One region of the Rahnella sp. GSA61A genome, then DNA from elsewhere that is predicted to be linked to it. Evidence: predicted binding sites of a transcription regulator. Region 1 holds the regulator's gene; the other holds the start of a gene.
What was found. The regulator LexA, encoded in region 1, represses DNA repair genes until DNA is damaged. The targets are predictions, from matches to a motif close to TNCTGTATGTACATACAGNA.
Positions count from the first base shown of each region.

Region 2: a site for LexA is predicted at 2,643-2,662, ahead of uvrB (excinuclease ABC subunit UvrB). Genes of this name have one in related genera too.

Region 1 covers NZ_JAHXYO010000027.1:38,643-43,574, reverse strand. Annotated here, with positions in the region: gene plsB (glycerol-3-phosphate 1-O-acyltransferase PlsB) at 1-949, opposite strand, end outside; gene LC431_RS23565 (diacylglycerol kinase) at 1,067-1,435, shown strand; gene lexA (transcriptional repressor LexA) at 1,555-2,163, shown strand; gene dinF (MATE family efflux transporter DinF) at 2,462-3,826, shown strand; gene LC431_RS23550 (CsbD family protein) at 4,016-4,225, shown strand; gene zur (zinc uptake transcriptional repressor Zur) at 4,384-4,893, opposite strand.
Region 2 covers NZ_JAHXYO010000002.1:293,973-298,904, reverse strand. Annotated here, with positions in the region: gene LC431_RS03485 (isochorismatase family protein) at 1-35, opposite strand, end outside; gene LC431_RS03480 (VF530 family DNA-binding protein) at 76-444, opposite strand; gene uvrB (excinuclease ABC subunit UvrB) at 511-2,517, opposite strand; gene LC431_RS03470 (ABC transporter ATP-binding protein) at 3,674-4,384, shown strand; gene bioD (dethiobiotin synthase) at 4,389-4,932, opposite strand, start outside.

The DNA of each region.
Region 1 (4,932 bases):
AAGACAGCAGCAGATAGTCCATGTGGCTGCGGTGGCAAGGCACATACACAATTTCCTGACCGTCCAGCGCTAACTGGCGTACACGCTCGGCATTATTAACGTTGATGCCTTTGTACAAACGGTTCCACGTCCAGCTCAGCACACGGTCAGAGAGGCGCACGGCTTCATAAGAGAAGTCAGCGGCAATCTCTTCCATCAGGGCGATGGCGTTTTGTTGGGCTTTTTCGTGGGAAATTTTCTTGCTGCGGGCTTCGTCTTCAATCGCTTTCTCAATGGCTTTTGAGGCCAGCAATTTATTGAATAAATCCTGACGTGCCGGAAGGCGCGGACCAACCGCAGCCAGACGCTGACGGGAGAAATGCATCCGCGCCACACGTGCCAGTTTTTGAGCAATCGTCTTATCTGTGCCGTGTTCCGTCGCCATATAACGCAGGGAAACGGTATTGGAGAAACGGACGAAACTGTCCCGCCCCAGCCACAGCACAGCGAAAAATTTCTGGATACCGTTCAGCACGCGCAGATGCGGCGTGTCGTCCTGACCTTCACGGCCCGGTGCACGACCAAACATTACCGACACCGGCAACATCTGAATGTCTAAATCCGGATTATTGCGGTGCAAATCAAGGTAGTCGTGGAACAGCTTTACGGACTCCTGCTTCGGCGTGTAATAAGAGAATACGCGCGGGCCTTCGGCTATAAAGACATGGCTTGGTAGCAGGGTTCCGTCAATTTCCAGCGGAATAAGAGGATCAGGTAGATTCTGCGCCAGACATTGCGCACGCAACGTCAGCAAATCGGCTTTGGAATTATAAGGTAATACGTACAAAATCGGCCGCGTCGGGTCTAAATGCAACTCGGTAACCGGATCTGAAGGTATGACCTTGCTCTTTACCAGCAATGAGAGTGGTAAATTCAATAATGTGTAATAAAGTCTACGCCAACCTGACATAAAAACGTGAAGCCTCTTGTTAGCAATTTCGCCGCAAGGATACCAGAAAGATCCGTGGAGATCTGTGGTCATATAAAAGCTAAAATGCTGCAAACACTCTAAGGATCAGTACCCGAAATGGCGAACCAAGTCACCGGATTTACCCGAATTTATAAAGCGGCCGGCTATTCCTGGAAAGGATTCAAAGCGGCATGGCAAAACGAAGCGGCATTTCGCCAGGAGGCCAGCGTCGCTATCCCGTTAATTTTACTATCTTTCTGGCTTGATGTCAGCACCATTGAACGTATCCTGCTGGTGGGATCCGTCGTGCTGGTCTGTGTCACGGAGTTGCTCAACAGCGCGGTGGAATGTGCAATAGACCGCATCGGGCCTGAGTTTCATGTGCTTTCTGGTCGCGCAAAAGATATCGGCTCTGCTGCCGTACTTCTGACCATCATATTGGCGATTTTTGTCTGGGTCAGCATCTTTTGGTCGCGATGGTTCTGATTTGGAATCTGCATTCCAGGAATCAACGTTATGCCCTGTTTTTATTCAATCTTAGGTTTTCATTGACCGTTTAGCTGTATATACTCACAGCAAGACTGTATAAACAACCAGGGGGCGGAATGAAAGCTTTAACGACCAGACAACAAGAGGTCTACGACCTTATTCGCGATCATATCTCCACCACCGGTATGCCACCAACCCGCGCAGAGATTGCATCACGTCTGGGGTTCCGTTCTCCCAATGCGGCGGAAGAGCATCTTAAAGCGCTGGCGCGTAAAGGTGTTATTGAGATTGTTTCCGGTGCATCACGCGGCATTCGTCTGCTGATGGAAGAAGAAGAAGGTTTACCGCTGATTGGCCGCGTTGCCGCCGGTGAACCGCTGCTGGCGCAGCAACATATCGAAGGGCACTATCAGATCGATCCGGCAATGTTTAAGCCGAGCGCCGATTTCCTGCTGCGTGTCAGCGGTATGTCGATGCGTGATATTGGTATCCTTGACGGCGATCTGCTGGCCGTGCATAAAACGCAAGACGTGCGTAATGGTCAGGTTGTGGTGGCCCGTATTGATGATGAGGTCACCGTGAAACGCCTGAAAAAACAAGGCAGTGTGGTGCAGTTATTGCCTGAGAACAGCGAGTTTCAGCCGATCGTGGTGGATTTGCGCGAGCAGAATTTCAGCATTGAAGGCTTAGCCGTAGGTGTTATCCGCAACGGCGACTGGATCTGACCTTCGTACTTCGAGCTATCTCTGCGTTGGCTGCCTTCGCGAACCCCGGTCACATACTTGTGTATGCTCCCGGCGTTCGCTTAGTTGCCGCCTTGATATAACGCGAATTACTCGGTCAGATATGACTAAGTCAGAAATTGCTGTGTCAGATAGACAAGACTAAAACTAATTGAATATGGATGGCGGCCGCCTCTGGCATCCATGTGAATTCAAAGAGAAATGCGTTTCTCTCATCATCGCCCCTTTCGGGGCGATGTCATTTACAGGCATAACCTGAACCTCCGGCATGAGATTCTCTATGCAACATCATTCCCTGCGACACACACTCAAAAACACCTTTTTAAGCCCTGCCGATAAAGCGCTCTGGATGCTGGCATTGCCGATGATTTTTTCCAATATCACGGTGCCGCTCCTCGGCCTGGTGGATACCGCAGTGATCGGTCATCTCGACAGCCCGGATTATCTCGGCGGCGTGGCTGTGGGTTCGATGATCACCACTTTCCTTTTTATGCTCTTACTGTTTCTGCGGATGAGTACCACCGGCATGACCGCTCAGGCGCTGGGCGCGAAAGATAATCAGCTTCTGGCGCGTGCTTTTGTACAACCCTTCCTTCTGGCTGTACTGGCGGGCGTCATTATTGTGGTATTCCGTCATCCGCTGATGGAGCTGGCGTTTCACATTGTCGGCGGCAGCCAGCCCGTGCTTGAACAGGCGAGGCTGTTTATCGAAATCCGCTGGTTCAGCGCCCCGGCTTCATTGGCGAATCTGGTGATCCTCGGGTGGTTGCTCGGCATTCAGTACGTTCGCGGGCCGGTGATTTTGCTGATTGCCGGGAATTTGCTGAATATCATTCTGGATCTGTGGCTGGTGATCGGGCTGGGCTGGAACGTGCGTGGCGCAGCCATCGCGACGGCAAGCTCCGAGTATTTCACGCTACTCATCGGGCTGTATTTCGTCTGGCGGGTGATGAAACGACGCGGTATCACCGGCGCAGAAATCACCTCCGCGTGGCGTGGTAATTTGCGCCGTCTTCTCGGGCTTAACCGCGACATCATGCTGCGCTCATTACTGTTGCAGCTTTGCTTTGCATCGCTGACCGTTCTGGGCGCGCGGCTGGGCAGCCACATTGTGGCGGTCAACGCCGTGTTGATGAACCTGCTGACATTTACCGCGTTTGCACTTGACGGTTTTGCTTATGCTATCGAAGCGCATTCCGGTGAGGCATTCGGTGCCCGCAACCGCGAAAAACTGCTGAATGTCTGGCATGCCGCGTGTCGTCAGGCCGGGCTGGTTGCGCTGTTTTTTGCTCTGATTTACGCGCTGGCGGGTGGGGCGATCATTGATGCGCTGACATCATTACCGGAATTGCGTGAGCTGGCGGACCGATATCTTGGCTGGCAAATTATACTGCCGCTGGTGGCTGTCTGGTGCTATTTGCTTGATGGCATGTTTATCGGCGCAACGCGTGGGCGGGATATGCGAAACAGCATGCTGGTGGCGGCGCTGGGGTACGGGCTGACATTGTTCACTTTACCGCTGCTGGGCAATCATGCGTTGTGGCTGGCGCTGACGGTATTCCTCGGGTTACGCGGGATTTCACTGGGCTGGATATGGCGTCGTTACTGGCGGCATGACACATGGTTTTCGTCTCCGTCGCACTGATTTTTCAGCTATTTTCAAAGAAATAAGCGCAGCTTTGTCGTTATTTCATGCTTTAGATTAATCCTAATAGTGGTTTTTATCCCTGTTTAAGGAGGATTAATCGAGATTCTCTACTAACCTTTAAAGTGTTAAGGACGAGCTGCAAGACGAAATGCAGTTCATAAAACCCAAGGTAACAGGAGATATTTTATGAATAAGGACCAAGCCGACGGTAACTGGAAGCAGTTCAAAGGGAAAGTGAAAGAACAATGGGGCAAACTGACTGATGACGACCTGACAGTGGTTGAAGGTAAACGTGATCAGTTAGTCGGTAAAATTCAGGAGCGTTACGGCTATCAAAAAGATCAGGCCGAGAAAGAGCTCAATGAATGGGAAACCAAAAACAAATATCACTGGTAAGACGCGACTCCCCCTCGCGTGCCAGTGACGTATCCTGAGATTTAGCTGCTCCTACCCGGAACGCTTCAGGATACGGGTACACGGATGTACCCAACCTCTTCTCTGTACAAAACATCCTCCTCTTACGAGTCACCTTCAAAACCTTAAAACCCGATCATTCAGCGTTTTTTCACCACAATACTGTGGTCGTGATCGCAATGGTCATGGCTGTCGCAGGTTTCTACTACTTTGCATTCTGCACATAAGCCATGCGCTTCAACGACGGAATGGCGAAGCTCAAATCCGGATTCTAATGACAGTTTTGCCAGACGCTCTTCAATGCCGTCGGTGGTTTTTTCGGTAACTAACCCGCAGCGGTCGCAGATAAACAGCGCAGAAGTATGGCTCGGCTCTTCAAAATGATGGCAGAGAACATAGCTGTTTGCGGATTCAACACGGTGAATAAATCCCTGTTCCAGCAGAAAATCCAGCGCCCGGTAAACGGTCGGTGGTTTCGCCTGAGGTTCGCTTACGCGCAATAGATCCAGCAAGTCATAGGCGCTGATCGCACCGGGTTGTTGCGTCATCAGGCGCAGTACTTCCAGCCGCTGCGGCGTCAGGCGAACATTGCGCTGCTGGCAAAGTTCTTCAGCTTGTGAAAGTAATTTTTCCGGATTATTCAGGGTCATAGCAACGGTCTCTGAGCGCAGATTGGAATGAATAGGCCA
Region 2 (4,932 bases), on a different contig from region 1:
ATATCCACCACGATAAGAACATGTTGCTCTGACACGATCCTTCCCCTCAAATGAACAGAATGAAATGCGCCTAAATTACTTTTTCACCAGCGGATGGTTATTCCACGGGCTGTCGGCAGCCGGTTTGGCGGTGCTGACTTTTGGCTTTTGCGGAGCCTGTGCTGAGAGCGGTGTGCGGCGCTTGCTGCGGGTCATATCCGGGCGCAGATGACCTTCAATGAAATCCAGATACAGCGTTTCCACTTCCTTACGCGCCCACGGCGTGCGGCGCAGAAATTTCAGGCTGGATTTCACACTCGGGTCGCTTTTGAAGCAGTTGATATTCACCTGTGAGGCCAGCGCCGGCCAGCCAAAGTTATCCACCAGCGTTGTCAGCAGTTTTTCCAGCGTGACGCCGTGCAGCGGATCTTTCGCTGCGCCAGGGTTTTGTGGTGTATCAGTCATTGGCTCGCTCTTCGTTAAAATGTCTGGGTCATGATTTTTAAGCCGCGCAGTCTACCACCCTTCTCGTTACGAAATCGCAATAAACTGCTCACGCAGGGCATGCAACTCGTCGCGCGTGTTGGCCGCCTCTTCGAATTCCAGATTTTGCGCGTGCGCATACATCTTGCTTTCCAGCTCTTTGATGCGTTGCTCCAGCGCTTTCGGCGTAAGCGATTTGAAGGTTTGCGCCGCTTCGGCATCGCGTTTGTCTTTGTTCTTTTTGGTTTTCGGCTGACCGAGTTGCAGGATGTCGGAGATCTTCTTGTTCAGCCCCATCGGCGTGATACCGTTTTCGAGGTTGTACGCTTCCTGTTTGGCGCGACGTCGTTCGGTTTCTTCAATGGCGCGGGCCATTGAATTGGTAATTTTATCACCGTACAGAATCGCTTTACCGTTGAGGTTACGTGCCGCGCGGCCGATGGTCTGGATAAGCGAACGTTCAGAACGCAGGAAGCCTTCCTTGTCCGCATCGAGAATCGCCACCAGCGACACTTCCGGCATGTCCAGCCCTTCGCGCAGTAAGTTGATGCCGACCAGCACGTCAAATTCCCCCAGACGCAAATCGCGGATAATCTCGACGCGCTCGACGGTATCGATATCAGAGTGCAGGTAACGCACCTTCTCGCCGTGTTCTTCCAGATACTCAGTCAGATCCTCGGCCATACGCTTGGTGAGCGTGGTGACCAGCACACGCTCGTTAATCGCCACACGCTTGCGGATTTCAGACAGCAGGTCATCAACCTGCGTGGTTACCGGTCGCACTTCGATGATCGGATCCAGCAAACCGGTCGGACGCACGACCTGATCGACCACATCGTCACCGGATTTCTCCAGCTCGTATTTGCCCGGCGTGGCCGAGACATAAATACTTTGCGGCGCCAGGGCTTCGAATTCCTCAAAGCGCATCGGGCGGTTATCCAGCGCCGAAGGCAGGCGGAAACCGTATTCCACCAGCGTTTCTTTACGCGAGCGGTCGCCTTTGTACATGCCGCCGATTTGCGGAATGGTGACGTGCGATTCATCGACAATCAGCAGGCCGTCAGCCGGCAAATAATCAAACAGCGTCGGCGGCGGCTCGCCAGGCCCGCGGCCAGACAGATAACGTGAGTAGTTTTCGATACCGGAGCAATAACCCAGCTCGTTCATCATTTCGAGATCAAACTGCGTACGCTGGCTGATGCGCTGTTCTTCCAGCAATTTGTTGTTGGCCAGCAACACTTTGCGGCGATCCGCCAGTTCGACTTTAATTTCTTCCATCGCCTGCACAATACGTTCGCGTGGCGTGACGTAGTGCGTTTTCGGGTAGATGGTGAAACGCGGCACTTCATGCTGCACCTGGCCTGTCAGCGGATCAAACAGCGAAAGGCGTTCAACTTCCTGATCAAATAACTCAATGCGCAGCGCCAGATCGTCCGATTCAGCCGGGAACACATCAATCACTTCGCCACGCACGCGGAAAGTACTGCGCTGGAAAGCCTGATCGTTGCGTGCATATTGCAGTTCCGCCAGACGGCGCAGGATCGAACGCTGATCGATAATCATCCCTTTGGTCAGGTGAAGCATCATTTTCAGGTATAAGTCCGGGTCGCCCAGACCGTAAATCGCAGAAACAGAGGCCACCACAATGACATCGCGCCGTTCGAGCAGCGCTTTGGTGGCAGAAAGACGCATCTGCTCAATGTGTTCGTTCACCGAGGCGTCTTTTTCGATAAAGGTATCGGAACTCGGAACATACGCCTCAGGCTGATAATAGTCATAGTAAGAGACGAAATATTCGACGGCGTTTTCCGGGAAGAACTCTTTCATCTCGCCGTATAACTGTGCGGCCAGCGTTTTGTTGGGGGCAAGCACCATCGTCGGACGGTTCAGATCCGCAATCACATTCGCCACGGTAAAGGTTTTTCCTGAACCGGTTACCCCGAGCAATGTCTGGTGCGCCAGTCCGTTCTCCAGCCCTTCTTCCAGACGGCGTATTGCCTCAGGCTGGTCACCTGACGGTTTAAATTCGGAATGCAGTTTGAACTCTTTACTCATGACGGGCTACCTGACTGAAATGGGAATGCATAGGGCCGTGCGCGCTGAACGGGTGAACAGTTTGCGGAAAAATAGTATGAAAGACTTCGCGATTTTTGCCAGCCCTGATTTTACCTTCGCTATAATACTGTATATAAAACCAGCTTCCAATCGATAAAAAGTGTTGGCGTTTTAACGTGCTGTCGAGGCTGCACTTTTTTAGGATATGACGAATGAGAATTCTCACCATCAGATGACATTTTTTCCCAAAATCCGCATTCCCTCCATTTTCTGACCACAGGTTGACGAAGATTGACACAACTATGACGAACGAATTACGGCTGTATTGCTTTTAACTAACTCGTTGATTAAAAACAGTATCATTAAAAAGCTGCGAATACGGGCAAACTAAGCGGAACCCGCATGCTGACTCGCCTGTAGCAACTTTTCTCACTCTCATGCACAAGGTTATCCACAGGAATAGTGGATAAGTCCCAGCACGCCCCGCGCTGCGGGAGTTGGTAAAAAACTGAATTTTGCCTTCCGTGGGTCTGAAAGGTCTTTTTTAGTTATTTTTTATCTTTTTTATCTCCTTATTTATGCCTATTTTGCCTAAATTTCTGGGCTGATGTTTCTTGCAAAAACCAAAATTGCATCTCACCAGAATTTTTTGCTCACGTTTGTCCATGTGTTTGCACCAAAAACAGTGAAGACGGCACTGGCAAAGTGCAGGTCACCGTGGACTACTCCTTATGGGGTAATCTCAAAAACCTCAGAAATGCTAATGAATAATCCGAAATCATCAGCGGCGCGCCTGTTAACACCCCTGTAACTTCTCTTTCCCTGGCCGTTTTTACAAACTTGGCCTGAGAGTTGCAACGTCTCTGCATGTGGAGGTTGCGACAGCCGGAACTGCTTTTTTCGCCCCGCCATAAAAAATGAGAATTCCCCTGCTTTCAGGCAGGAAAAATCATTTTTAGCGCAAGGAAATGCCCCTTAACCCCATTTATCACTGATTAAGGGGGATTTATCTGTAATTGATGCTGTCAGGTTAGCCGTCAACAAACGGAATTAAATTCTGCGTTGGGGCATTAACAGCGGAACATAAATGTCAGAAATATGACAGTGGCCGTCAAAATGAAGTTCAGCGGAAGGCTCCGTGCGGGAGGGAGGTCTGATGTTAAGTGTAAAATCAGTTAATCAGTATTATGGGCAAAAACATATTCTGTGGGATATCAATCTCGAACTGTACCGCGGTCAATGTACCTGCCTGATCGGGCGAAATGGCGTGGGAAAAACCACGCTGGTGAACTGCATCATGGGGCATCTTCCGGTGAAAAGCGGCGCCATCTCCTGGCAGTCGCGTGACGAAGAGCCGCAAAGTCTGCTGAATTTGCCGGTCGAAAGCCGCGCGCAAATGGGGATTGGTTATGTGCCACAGGGACGGCAGATTTTTTCGCAGATGAGCGTCGATGAAAACCTGCAAATCGCCATGATGGCCAGCCGGAATAAGACCCGTCGCGTGCCGGAAGAGGTGTATGACCTGTTTCCGACATTAAAGGAGATGGGGGCGCGCAAAGCCGGTGAGCTCGATGAAAGCCAGCAGCAACAACTGGCAATCAGTCGTGCGCTGGTTCAGGAACCTGAATTACTGATTCTGGATGAACCGACCGAGCACACCAGCGCATCGATGGCGGCAAACATGGGCAATATCATTCACCGCCTGAACCGTGATCTCGGCCTGACATTGTTGCTGGTCGGTCATAAACTGCCGTTCATCCGCAGCGTTGCCGACCGGTTCTGCCTGGTCGACGGCGGACGCAACATCGCGCAAGGCACACTGGCGCAGCTTGACGATACATTAGTCAAAAATTATCTGACCGTCTGACGTCTCATGCCGTGAGACGGTTAAGATGAAGATACTGTCCCAAATTAACGTCAGTTCCGGCACTCAGGTACGGGATCTCGCCCAGCAAAGGCGCAGGCAGCATACGCGTGAGCGTATCCATGTATGCCTGATGATGCTTCCCCGTTTCCTGTACGTCGTTAGCTATCCAGCCCGCCAGATGCAACCCGCTTTGTGTGATGGCCTGCGCCGTCAGCACGGCGTGGTTAATGCAACCCAGCCGCATGCCTACCACTAACACTACCGGCAACTGCTCGGCGATAACCCAGTCAGCAAAGGTATAATCTGCCGTCAGCGGTGTGTACCAGCCGCCTGCGCCTTCCACCACCACCCAGTCCGCCAGCGGTTCGAGATGACGTAATCCGTCTGATAGCACCCGCGGATCAATCGGCCGTTTTTCCAGTTCGCTGACGATATGTGGCGAAGTCGGTTCGATAAAGGTGCAGGGGTTCACTTCGTCATAACGCAGCCCGACGGTGCTGTAAGCCTGTAACGCCAGCGCATCACTGTTGCGCGGGCCTTCGCCGGTC